Regions from separate parts of the Sphingomonas sp. CFBP9019 genome, predicted to be linked through region 1. Evidence: riboswitches for the same ligand, from Rfam matches in the RefSeq annotation. Region 1 holds a riboswitch; the other holds the start of a gene.

Region 1 (5,301 bases):
GATACCCGGGCGCGCGATCTTCGCAACCGAGCCAATGAGCTGCAGCGTACCGAGGCTGGGCCGCCCATAGCCGATCCCCGCGCGCAGCGCCGACTGGTTCGTGTCCAGAACCTTGCGGCTGCTGTTGGTGAGCGACACGCGGTTGACCCCCACCGCGGGAAAGAAGCCCGCCGCGGCGCGGCAGCTCGCGCCGACGTCATAGACCTGGCGCAAGAAGCTCTCGGTCACCACGGTGTTGGTGTCGCCGAGATCGAACTGCGCGCGTTCGAGCGCCGCGCTGCCGGTCACGCTGCAGGGCGCGCCGACCGGGGTCGTCACGCTCGAAGTCAGGTTGATCCGCTCGCGATCGAGGCCGCTGAACCGGGTGTTGAAATCATAGCCGACCGTGCCGCCGGCGGTGACGCGGGTGCGTCCGAAGATGCGATTCAGGTCGACGGCCAGCGCCGGCGAAACGCGGATATTGTCGCGCGGCCCGCTCCCGCGCGCGTCGTTGAGACGCAGCACGTTGCTGTCATAGACACTGGTGATCACCGGCACGACACGAAACCGGTCGACATTGCCCGCAACGGGCACGCTGACGGGTGTGTTGACGTTGACCGTCTGTGCCTGCGCACCGCTCACCAAACCGCCAGTCATGGCCGCCGCGAGCGCGACCTTGCCGATCCGTGCAGTTCGCTCGTCTCGAGCCCTTCGCATTGTTTCCCGTCATGTTTTCAATTGCTACCCGCATGATGCGCGGTCGCATTTCGTCCTTCGAGCTATTCCGGCGCTTGTCAAATCTCGACTCGCGGCACCGGGCCCAAGGGCACCGCGTCTCGATAAGTGAAAAGCGCGATCAGGTCGAGTGACGGCGTCGCACGGTGCTGTCCCTTGATCGTACACCGGGTCGCGACGATTCGGGTGTCAGGCCTCGGCGATCAGGCTGAGAACGTCGCCGATCAGGCGTCGCATCGCGTCGCGCGCACCATCGGCATCGCGCGCGGCGATCGCGACGGCGACCGCGGCATGGTCGGCGATGTTCGCGCTGCGCCCCTTGATCCGGTTGGTGAAGCGGATCGAGGTGCGAAGCGCGGTTTCGACCACCGACTGGAACTGTGCGTAGAAGGGGTTGCGCGACGCGCGCAGGACGGCGACGTGGAACGCGATGTCCGCGTCGAGCGGATCGTCATAGCTGCGCTCCGCAGCGGCCATCCGCGCCAGCCCCGCCTCGATCGCGACGATGTCCTGTTCGGTGTGATACAGCGCCGCGAGCGCCGCCGCTTCAGGCTCGATCCCGATCCGCAACTGGTTGAACTGCTGCAGCAGCTCGACCGAAAATTTGCGGTCGAGCAGCCAGCGCAGCACATCGGTGTCGAACAGGTTCCAGCTGCTCGATGGCTGGACGATCGTGCCCTGTCGCGGCCGCGCGCTGACCAGTCCCTTGGCGGTCAGCATCTTGACCGCCTCACGGGTCACCGATCGGCTGACGCCATGCGCCACCGCGATCTCCGCCTCGGTGGGGAAGGGCCGATCCGTATATTGGCCGGTCACGATGGCCTTGCCGAGCAGGTCGAGCATGCCATGCGTAAGGTTCCGTCCCAGATCCCGATTCTCCAGGGCAACGACGTCGGTCAGCACACGCTCCATAAAGCCTGTGTGGCGCAAACCGGTCCGGCTGTCACCCACTGCAAGCAACTGGGCGGGGTGGATTGTCATATAATTCTGTCGCGCGTGTGCCGGGAAGGCGCTGCGGAAGGGCGAACGGGCAATAACGCTATCGCCGGCGGACCGAACCGCCTAGACGGCGCGCTCCCCGGGGGGCCGCTGACGCGCGGCTGAGAGGTGGGCTGCAGCCCATGACCCGCTGAACCTGATCCGGTTGATACCGGCGTAGGGAGGGCTGGCGGCGCGTCCGTCGTCCCTCCGTGTGGAGTGGACGCAAGACCGTGATGATCCTTCGATTTGACCTGATGACGGGCCGGCCGCCCCGTGTTGCATGCAGCGCGCTGGCAGCGGCACTTGCTGCTGTGGTGGCCTTCGCCCCCGCCGGCGCGCAGACGCGGGCGGATGCGCGGGACGGCGCCGACCCGGTCGATATCCGCGTCGTCGGTCTTCTCGATCCCGAGGGGCTGCTCCCCGACCAGACGGTGCCCAAGTCCGAGAGCGCGATCGCCGCGGCGTTCATCACCAAGCAGGCGCCGACGCTCAACGCGTTCCAGCTGGTCAATCTCCTGCCCGGCGCGACCGTCGCGTCGAGTGATCCTTACGGTCTGTCGACCAGTTCGAGCCTGACGTTGCGCGGGCTGGGGCAGGACGAGATCGGCGTGACGATGGAGGGCGCGCCGCAGAACGACATTGGCTATTATTACGCCTATCCCTCGCAGTTCGCTGATACCGAGAATCTGCAGCGCATCGCGCTGGCGCAGGGCGCGGTCGATATCGCGTCGCCGACGCTGGGCGGTGCGGGCGGGTCGCTGTCGCTCTGGCTCGACGATCCGAGTGCGGCGCCGCGCGGGCTCGTCGACCTGTCGATCGGATCCTATGCGGCGCGGCGCGGCTTCGTCCGGCTCGATAGCGGACGGATCGGCCAGACGGGGCTGCGGGCCTTCGTCTCTTATTCGAACACGCGCGCGAACAACTGGCGCGGTGCCGGCCATGACACGCGCCAGCATGTCGATGCCAAGCTGCTCGGCGAATGGGGCAACGGCAACCGCGCGAGCCTGGCGCTGTCGTTCAACGACGCGAACTCGTCGACCTATCGCAGCCCGACGCTCGCCGAATGGCGCGCGCAGGGACGCGATTTCAACTTCGATGCGCGGTACAGCGCGGGCAACACCAATTACTGGCGGCTGTACCGCGCGCCGTTCCGCAACCTCTATGCGTCGGCGCCGGTGCATCTGGCGCTGGGCGCAGGGGTAACGCTCGACAGCACCAGCTATCTGCAGTTCGGCTACGGCAATTCGCCCTATGGGACGCAGCTCGGCACGACCGGCAATTTCCTCGGCATCGAGCCGCTCGCCGATCCGATCGCGCTGCCGGGTGCGGTCGACGGGGTCGCGACGGTGCTGGGCAATTATACCGGCGACCAGCGCCGCGTGGGCACGGTCAACACGCTGACAATCGAGCGCGGCATCCACCGGCTGACCGCGGGGCTGTGGTTCGATCACGGCACCGACCGCGTCGTCCAGTCCTACACCGCGGTCGGCGCCGACGGCGCACCGGCCGATCGCTGGGGGTATCGCGCAAAGGCGATCCGGACCGCGGACGGCCGGTTGCTCGCCTATGAGAACCAGCGGACCGTGACGGTGACCAAGGCGGCGTTCCTGGCCGACCATGTCACGCTGACCCCGCGTCTTGCGGTCGATATCGGGTTCAAGGGCGTCAACGTGCTGCGCAGCGGGCGCAACTACCTGCCCGGGCCGCAGGACCGCGTCCGCCTCGACAGCTTCGCCGCGCTGCCGCGGGCGGCGGTGCATTACGAGATCGACGACCGGCAGCAGCTGTTCGCCAACATCACGACGAACTTCCGCACGCCGAACGAGTTCACGCTCTACGACAGCTATGCGGGCGGTGCGCTGGTCAGCGCGGGGACGACCGCGCTGAAGAACGAATATGCGGTCTCGCAGGAGCTGGGCTATCGCTATATCGGTACAGCGCTGTCCGCATCGGTGACGGGGTTCCATTATGATTTCCGAAACCGCCAGCTGGCGACGGTCATCAATAGCGGCGGCGCGCTGGTCAATTCGACGCTGAATGCCGGGGGGCAGAGCTCCTACGGGATCGATGCCGAGATCGATTACCGCCCGGCGCGCGGCGTCAGCGTCTATGTCTCGGGCGAATATCTGCGCGCGCGGATCAGCGACGACTTGCCGGTCGGCGACGACTATCTGCCGACCCGCGGCCGGCATGCGGTCTCGAGCCCGACCGTCCAGGTCGGTGGCGGCGGGACCTATGACGACGGACGGTTGTTCGGCAGTGTCGCGGTCAAATATGTCGGCCGGCAATATGCGACGTTCGTCAACGACGAGAGCATTAAGGGCTATGCGACGCTCGACCTGTCGGTCGGCGTGCATCTGGCGTCGATGCTCGACGGCAAGCGGACCGACCTGCGGCTGAACGCGATCAACGTGACCGATCCGCGCGTGCTGGCGGGCGTGCAGTCGGTCTCGACCAATGCGCGTGACGTGATCGGGCGCGGCGGGACGCTGATCGCGGGATCTGCGCCGACCTATTATGTCGGGAGTGGTGCGGCCGTCATGGCGACCATCTCGCGCGGCCTGTGACCGGTGCGGGCGCGATGATCGGCGCGGGCTCGCCGGCGGCGCATCTGGTCCACGGGATGGGTACCGACATGGCCGCACCGAGCTGGCCGGCAATCACCGCCGAGGAAGCCGCGACCGTGGTCGCGCAGTTCCCGGCCGCCGGTCCGCTCGAGCGCGTGCACTGGCATTCGCCGCGGCCCTTCTCCGCGGCGGCGCTGATCGAGACCGGGCAGGGGATGTTCCTGCTCAAGCGGCATCATCGCCGGATGCGGACGCCCGATCAGCTCGGCGCGGAACACCGGTTCATCGCGCACCTGCGCCCGCACATTGCGGTGCCCGAGATCATGAGGCTCGCCGCCAGCGATAGCGGCGCGCTGGCCCGCGGCGACTGGACCTATGAACTGCATCGCAAGGCCCCCGGCGTCGACCTGTATCGCGACCGGCCGTCCTGGACGCCGTTCCTGTCGCTGGCGCAGGCGCGGGCGGCGGGCGTTGCGCTGGCGCGGCTGCACCGCGCGTCGCAGGGGTTCGACGCGCCCGCGCGCGTGCCGCAACCGCTGGTCGCGAGCTTCACCATCCTGCCCGATCCCGACCCGATCGCGGCGGCGGAACGCTATGTCGCGGCGCGGCCGGCGCTCGCCGCCTTCCTCGCCCCGCGGCCGTGGCGGCGCGAGCTCACATCGCTGTTCAGCGCGCTCGGCGACGGGTTGCAGCCACGGCTCGCCGCGCAGCCGGCCTTGTGGACGCATAATGACTGGCATCCCTCCAACCTGCTCTGGCAGGAGGAGGACGTGCGGACCGTCATCGATTTCGGGCTGGCGGACCGGACCTGCGCGCTGCACGACCTGGCGATCGCGCTCGAACGCAGCGGTGTCGCCTGGCTGGCGCTCGGGCAGGGCGCGGACGCCACGATCGGCCAGCCCGAGGCGGCGTGTGCGCTGCTGGCGGGCTATGCGGCGACGACCGCGTTCGGTGCGGAGGACGGGGCGACGCTCGTCCGGCTGCTGCCGCTGGTGCATCTCGAATTCGCCCTGTCGGAGGTCGCGTATTTCGCAGGGGT
Region 2 (5,301 bases), 380 kb from region 1:
ACGGGGGACGTCAGGTCGGGCATGGCGCGCCGCCGCCATCTCCGCCACTATGTCCATGCCAGATCCGGAGCCGCCATGCCCCCCTCACACCCGACCGACGCTTCGCCAGCACCGCACGCCAGCGATCCCGGTCCCCGCCACCCCCAGGCCCCGACGCTGGCCACGGCGCGCCTGACGCTGACCGGCCATGTCCTTGCCGATCTCGACGACTGCGCCGCGATGTGGGCCGACGCCCGCGTCTATGCGATGATCGGCGGCACGCCACGCAGTCGCGAGGAGGTGTGGATCCGGTTGCTCCGATCGATCGGGCAGTGGACCGCGTTCGGCTATGGCAGCTGGATCGTGCGCGAGACTGTGACCGGCCGACTGATCGGCGAGATGGGGTTGATCGAAGCGCGGCGCGCGATCCTGCCGCCGATCGACGGTCCCGGTGCGATCGGCCCCGAAATGGGCTGGACGCTGACCGGCGACGCGCAGGGGCAGGGCTATGCATCGGAGGCGATGGCGGCGGTCCTGGCCTGGGCCGACCCGCGCATCGCCGCCACGACCTGCATCATCGACCCAAGCAACGCGCCCTCGCTCCGCCTCGCCGAGCGCCTCGGCTACCGCCTGCGCATCGAGGGTCGTTATCGTGACGCGCCGATCCTGATCCTCGACCGACGCGCCTGACTTGGGTTCCGGACGCTCAGCGGACAGGTCAAGCGATGCTGGCCGAGGAACTGCGCGGGCTTTTGCGGTACCGGGCAGCCGCAAGTCGTCGCTGCTGCCCGGCACCATGTGCGGCGCGCGCTCTTTTCCGGATCAGCCGGGAGCGCACATGCCCATGTTTACGCGCTGGCGATCAGTTCGCCGGGACCTTGATGAACGGGTCATAGCTGTAAGTCTTGCCCGACATCGAGAAGACGACGCTGTACTGGTAGGACCCCGTTGCTGTGCCGTTGTTGATCACACAGGTCCAATAGATAACGCCCGCGGGCGTCGTCTGTTTTTCAAGCTTCTGGAATACACTATTCGGCGGGTTCTGCGTGCATTGACCGGTAAACCCGGTGATTGCGATATTATCGGCGGGATTGATGGGATAGACGGTCCACACCAAGACGTCACCGGCATTGCACGGCGTCGTCAACTCGTTGCCACCCTCGGACGTGCCTTCATAGCCCGTCGTGTCGATCATATACAGACCTTGGGTGATGGTCTGGCCACTGGCCGTCGACTGAGCTGTTTCCACATCCACAGCAATCATGATGTTGATGGTTGCCATATCCTCATCTCCTAAATTTATAGTATCGAGATGGCCTGTCTCTGACATGGCGTCGGACTTTAAAACGGGTGATATCGTCGTAATGGAGCAATGTTCTGCTATCAGGGTCTCAAATCTGTTGACCTGAAAAAAAATATCACATTGGGAGGCGTCAAATAAAGTTCGATAGATGAATTCGTGGCGCTGAATTCTGTAAAATCGATAAAGATATGATGAGGATCCGGTGTTCCGACATAGAATGGGGCGGCGTTTGGTTTGCAGGCGCACAGGCCGTCGTGCTTTGCAGCCGCGTACCCGGATGCCGCCGGTTTCGATCATTTTGCGGGGGCGATAGACTAGAGTCAGTGCAAACAGGTGGAGCACCGGCCGGGCGTGGTCGACCGAGGGTCTGAATGGCAACGGCGTTCGATCCGGTCCCGGCGCTGTGATAATTCCGCTACGGGTCATTGCGATTCCGACCCTGGCGGTGCGCTCGGTTTGGCTCTGACGGTCATGACCGTTATGGAGGGGGCCAATCCGATGGGCCGGGAGGTTTTTCCCCGGTTCATGTGGAGGGGAGCATTGGGGACATGGCTGATCACGGCCAGCCACCATCAGCCACATCATGAACGATACAGGTGCAATTATGAGCTCATTTTCCGGTTCTGGGATCGGCTCTGCGGCACCGACCGGGAGCTCGGCGATGTCCGCAGATCGCATGCCAAGGCTGCCGCGCGTGCTGGCCGCGGCGGCGCTCTGGGCCGTTCTGGCGGCGGCGAGCCCGGTCACGCGGCTTGACGTCGAGGTCGACAATCTTCGCTCGGCCAAGGGCTTGATCCGTATCTGTCTGACCGCCGACCCCGATAATTTCCCCGCCTGTGTCGACGATGCCAAGGCGCTGACCCGGACCCTGCCCGCCGCGGTCCGGACGACGAGCTTTCCGGGCCTGCCGCAGCGCGGCTATGCGCTGGCGATCATCCATGACGAGAACAGCAATTCCAAGCTCGACACGATCGCGGGCATCCCGCGCGAGGGCTATGGCTTCTCGAACAACGCGGCGGTACGCTTCGGACCGCCTCGCTTTTCCGCGGCACGGTTCATGCTCGTCGGTGATGCTGAAATGCAACAGGTCAGGATGCGTTACATCTTCTGACGGATTGCAACGGACCGAATGGGGTTGCCCCGCGTTGCGCGGTGGAACCTTTTTGTCCGGAGCCCGTCCTTGCGCGCATTCTCACTCGTTCTGACTGCCGCAACCGCGGCAGTCGCCCTCGCCACGCCGGCACTTGCGCAGACGGATCCCAATCCGACCCCGCCAATCACCGATCCCGCCGACAACAACCGCATCACGCTGGGGCTCGGCGTCGCGTCGCTTCCCGATTACGAAGGTGCGGACAGCAACAGCTTCACCCCCGGCGCGGTCGCGATCGGTACGGTCCGCGGGCATGACTTCTTTACGCGCGGTACGCAGCTCTATGTGAACCTGATCCCCAATACGGGGTCGGTCGGGATCAACTACGAAGTCGGCGTTATCGCCGCCGTCCGCACCGATCGCACGGGCCGGGTCGACAACCGGCAGGTCCGCGCGCTCGGCAAGATCGACACGGCCTATGAAGTCGGCGGCTTTGTCGGCATCGGCAAGACCGGCGTCATCACCAGCGAATACGACACGCTGACCGCGCGTGTCGCCTATATCCACGACGTGTCGGGCACGCACGACAGCTATGTCATCACCCCGCAGGTCAACTACACGACGCCGCTGTCGGTCCGCACCCTGGTCGCCTTCGGCCTGTCGGCGGATTATGCAGGCAAGGGCTTTGGCCGGACCTATGCCGCGGTCACGCCGATCGGCACGATCAACAGCGGTCTGCGCACCTATGACATCAACGACAGCGGCTTCCGCCGGGTCAACGTCTCCGCGTTTGCTTTGCAGAGCCTGTCGGGCGATCTGCGCCGCGGCTTCGGCGTCGGCGCAGGGGTGCTCTACGGCCGCATGCTCGGCAAGTACAAGGACAGCCCGATCGTCGCGGACGTCGGCGATGCCGACCAGTGGCTCGGCGCGGTGGGCCTGACCTACACCTTCTGATCGCAACCCGCCGATCGATCCGAAACCCCGTGCGGCCCGGCCGTGCGGGGTTTTTCCGTTTGCGCCCCCGTCCGTTGCGCCTATGCTCGCCCTACCCCGGGGGAGCGCCGATCCGCGCTTGAGAGGAAGGCAGGAGCCTTCGACCCGCTGAACCTGATCCGGTTGATACCGGCGGAGGGAGGGAGCGGTCGCCACAGAACCGCATGCCTTGCTCCGAGACCTTTAGGAGCAAGCGCATGGCCGATTACGATCCCCGCATCCCGACCGCCGACATCGGCGTCACCACCGGCCCGATCCGCGGCTCGCGGAAGATCCATGTCGCGGTGCCCTCCAGCCCCGACGTCCGCGTCGCGATGCGCGAGATCGTGCTCGACCCCAGCTGCTCCGAGCCGCCCTTGCGCGTCTACGACACCAGCGGTCCGTACACCGACCCCAGGGCGACGATCGACATCAACGCCGGCCTGCCGCAACTCCGCCGCCAGTGGATCGAGGCGCGCGGCGACGTCGAGAGTTACGACGCGCGCGCGGTCCGGCCCGAGGATAATGGCCAGCTCGGCCCCGACCGCTCGGGCGGCGTCCCGCAATTTCCCGGCAGCATCAAGCGCCCGTTGCGCGCCAGGGCTGGCGCCAATGTCAGCCAGATGCATTACGCACGCCGTGGCATCATCACGCCCGAGATGGAATATGTCGCGACGCGGGAGAATCTCGGCCGCGCGATGCTGAAAGAGTATAAGCGCGACGGCGAGAGCTTCGGTGCGTCGATCCCCGACTTCGTCACCCCCGAGTTCGTCCGCGACGAGGTCGCGCGCGGCCGCGCGATCATCCCCAACAACGTCAACCACCCCGAATCCGAGCCGATGGCGATCGGCCGCAACTTCCTGGTCAAGATCAACGCCAATATCGGCAATTCGGCGGTCGCGTCGAACGTCGCCGCCGAGGTCGACAAGCTCGTCTGGTCGATCCGCTGGGGCGCGGACACGGTGATGGACCTGAGCACCGGCCGCAACATCCACGACACGCGCGAATGGATCCTGCGCAACAGCCCCGTGCCGATCGGCACCGTGCCGATCTATCAGGCACTCGAGAAGGTCGGCGGCGTCGCCGAGGATCTGACTTGGGAGATCTTCCGCGACACGCTGATCGAACAGGCGGAGCAGGGCGTGGATTACTTCACGATCCACGCCGGCGTGCGCCTCGCCTATATCCCGATGACCGCCAAGCGGGTCACCGGCATCGTCTCGCGCGGCGGCTCGATCATGGCGAAATGGTGCCTCAGCCACCACAAGGAGAGCTTCCTCTACGAGCGCTTCGACGAGATCACCGAGATCATGAAGGCGTATGACATCGCCTATTCGCTCGGCGACGGGCTGCGCCCCGGCAGCATCGCCGACGCGAACGACGAGGCGCAGTTCAGCGAGCTCTACACGCTCGGTGAACTCACGCACCGCGCATGGAAGAGCGACGTCCAGGTTATGATCGAGGGCCCCGGCCATGTGCCGATGCACAAGATCAAGGAGAATATGGAAAAGCAGCTCGAGGTCTGCGGCGAGGCGCCCTTCTATACCTTGGGGCCGCTCACCACCGACATCGCGCCGGGTTATGACCATATCACCAGCGGCATCGGCGCGGCGCAGATCGGCTGGTACGGCACCGCGATGCTTTGCTACGTCACGCCCAAGGAGCATCTGGGCTTGCCCGACCGCGACGACGTGAAGGTCGGCGTCGTCACCTACAAGCTCGCCGCACACGCCGCCGACCTCGCCAAGGGTCACCCTGCCGCGCAGATGCGCGACGACGCGCTGAGCCGCGCGCGCTTCGAGTTCCGCTGGCGCGACCAGTTCAACCTGAGCCTCGACCCCGATACGGCCGAGCAATATCACGACCAGACGCTCCCCGCAGAAGGCGCCAAGACCGCGCATTTCTGCTCGATGTGCGGTCCGAAATTCTGCTCGATGAAGATCACGCAGGAGGTGCG

The links. A riboswitch is a leader RNA that binds a small molecule or an ion and turns the genes downstream of it on or off. The one in region 1 is predicted to bind thiamine pyrophosphate.
Region 2: another riboswitch for thiamine pyrophosphate. It lies ahead of thiC (phosphomethylpyrimidine synthase ThiC); the one in region 1 lies ahead of SOM18_RS15050 (TonB-dependent receptor).

Annotation. Positions count from the first base shown of each region.
Region 1 covers NZ_JAXCWK010000004.1:702,967-708,267, forward strand. Annotated here, with positions in the region: gene SOM18_RS15040 (outer membrane beta-barrel protein) at 1-696, opposite strand, end outside; gene SOM18_RS15045 (FadR/GntR family transcriptional regulator) at 904-1,626, opposite strand; TPP riboswitch at 1,791-1,879, shown strand; gene SOM18_RS15050 (TonB-dependent receptor) at 1,950-4,262, shown strand; gene SOM18_RS15055 (phosphotransferase enzyme family protein) at 4,277-5,301, shown strand, end outside.
Region 2 covers NZ_JAXCWK010000004.1:320,265-325,565, forward strand. Annotated here, with positions in the region: gene SOM18_RS13165 (GNAT family N-acetyltransferase) at 76-669, shown strand; gene SOM18_RS13170 (hypothetical protein) at 842-1,261, opposite strand; partial or broken gene SOM18_RS13175 (sterol desaturase family protein) at 1,680-2,038, shown strand; gene SOM18_RS13180 (DUF2141 domain-containing protein) at 1,944-2,393, shown strand; gene SOM18_RS13185 (MipA/OmpV family protein) at 2,463-3,326, shown strand; TPP riboswitch at 3,416-3,523, shown strand; gene thiC (phosphomethylpyrimidine synthase ThiC) at 3,563-5,301, shown strand, end outside.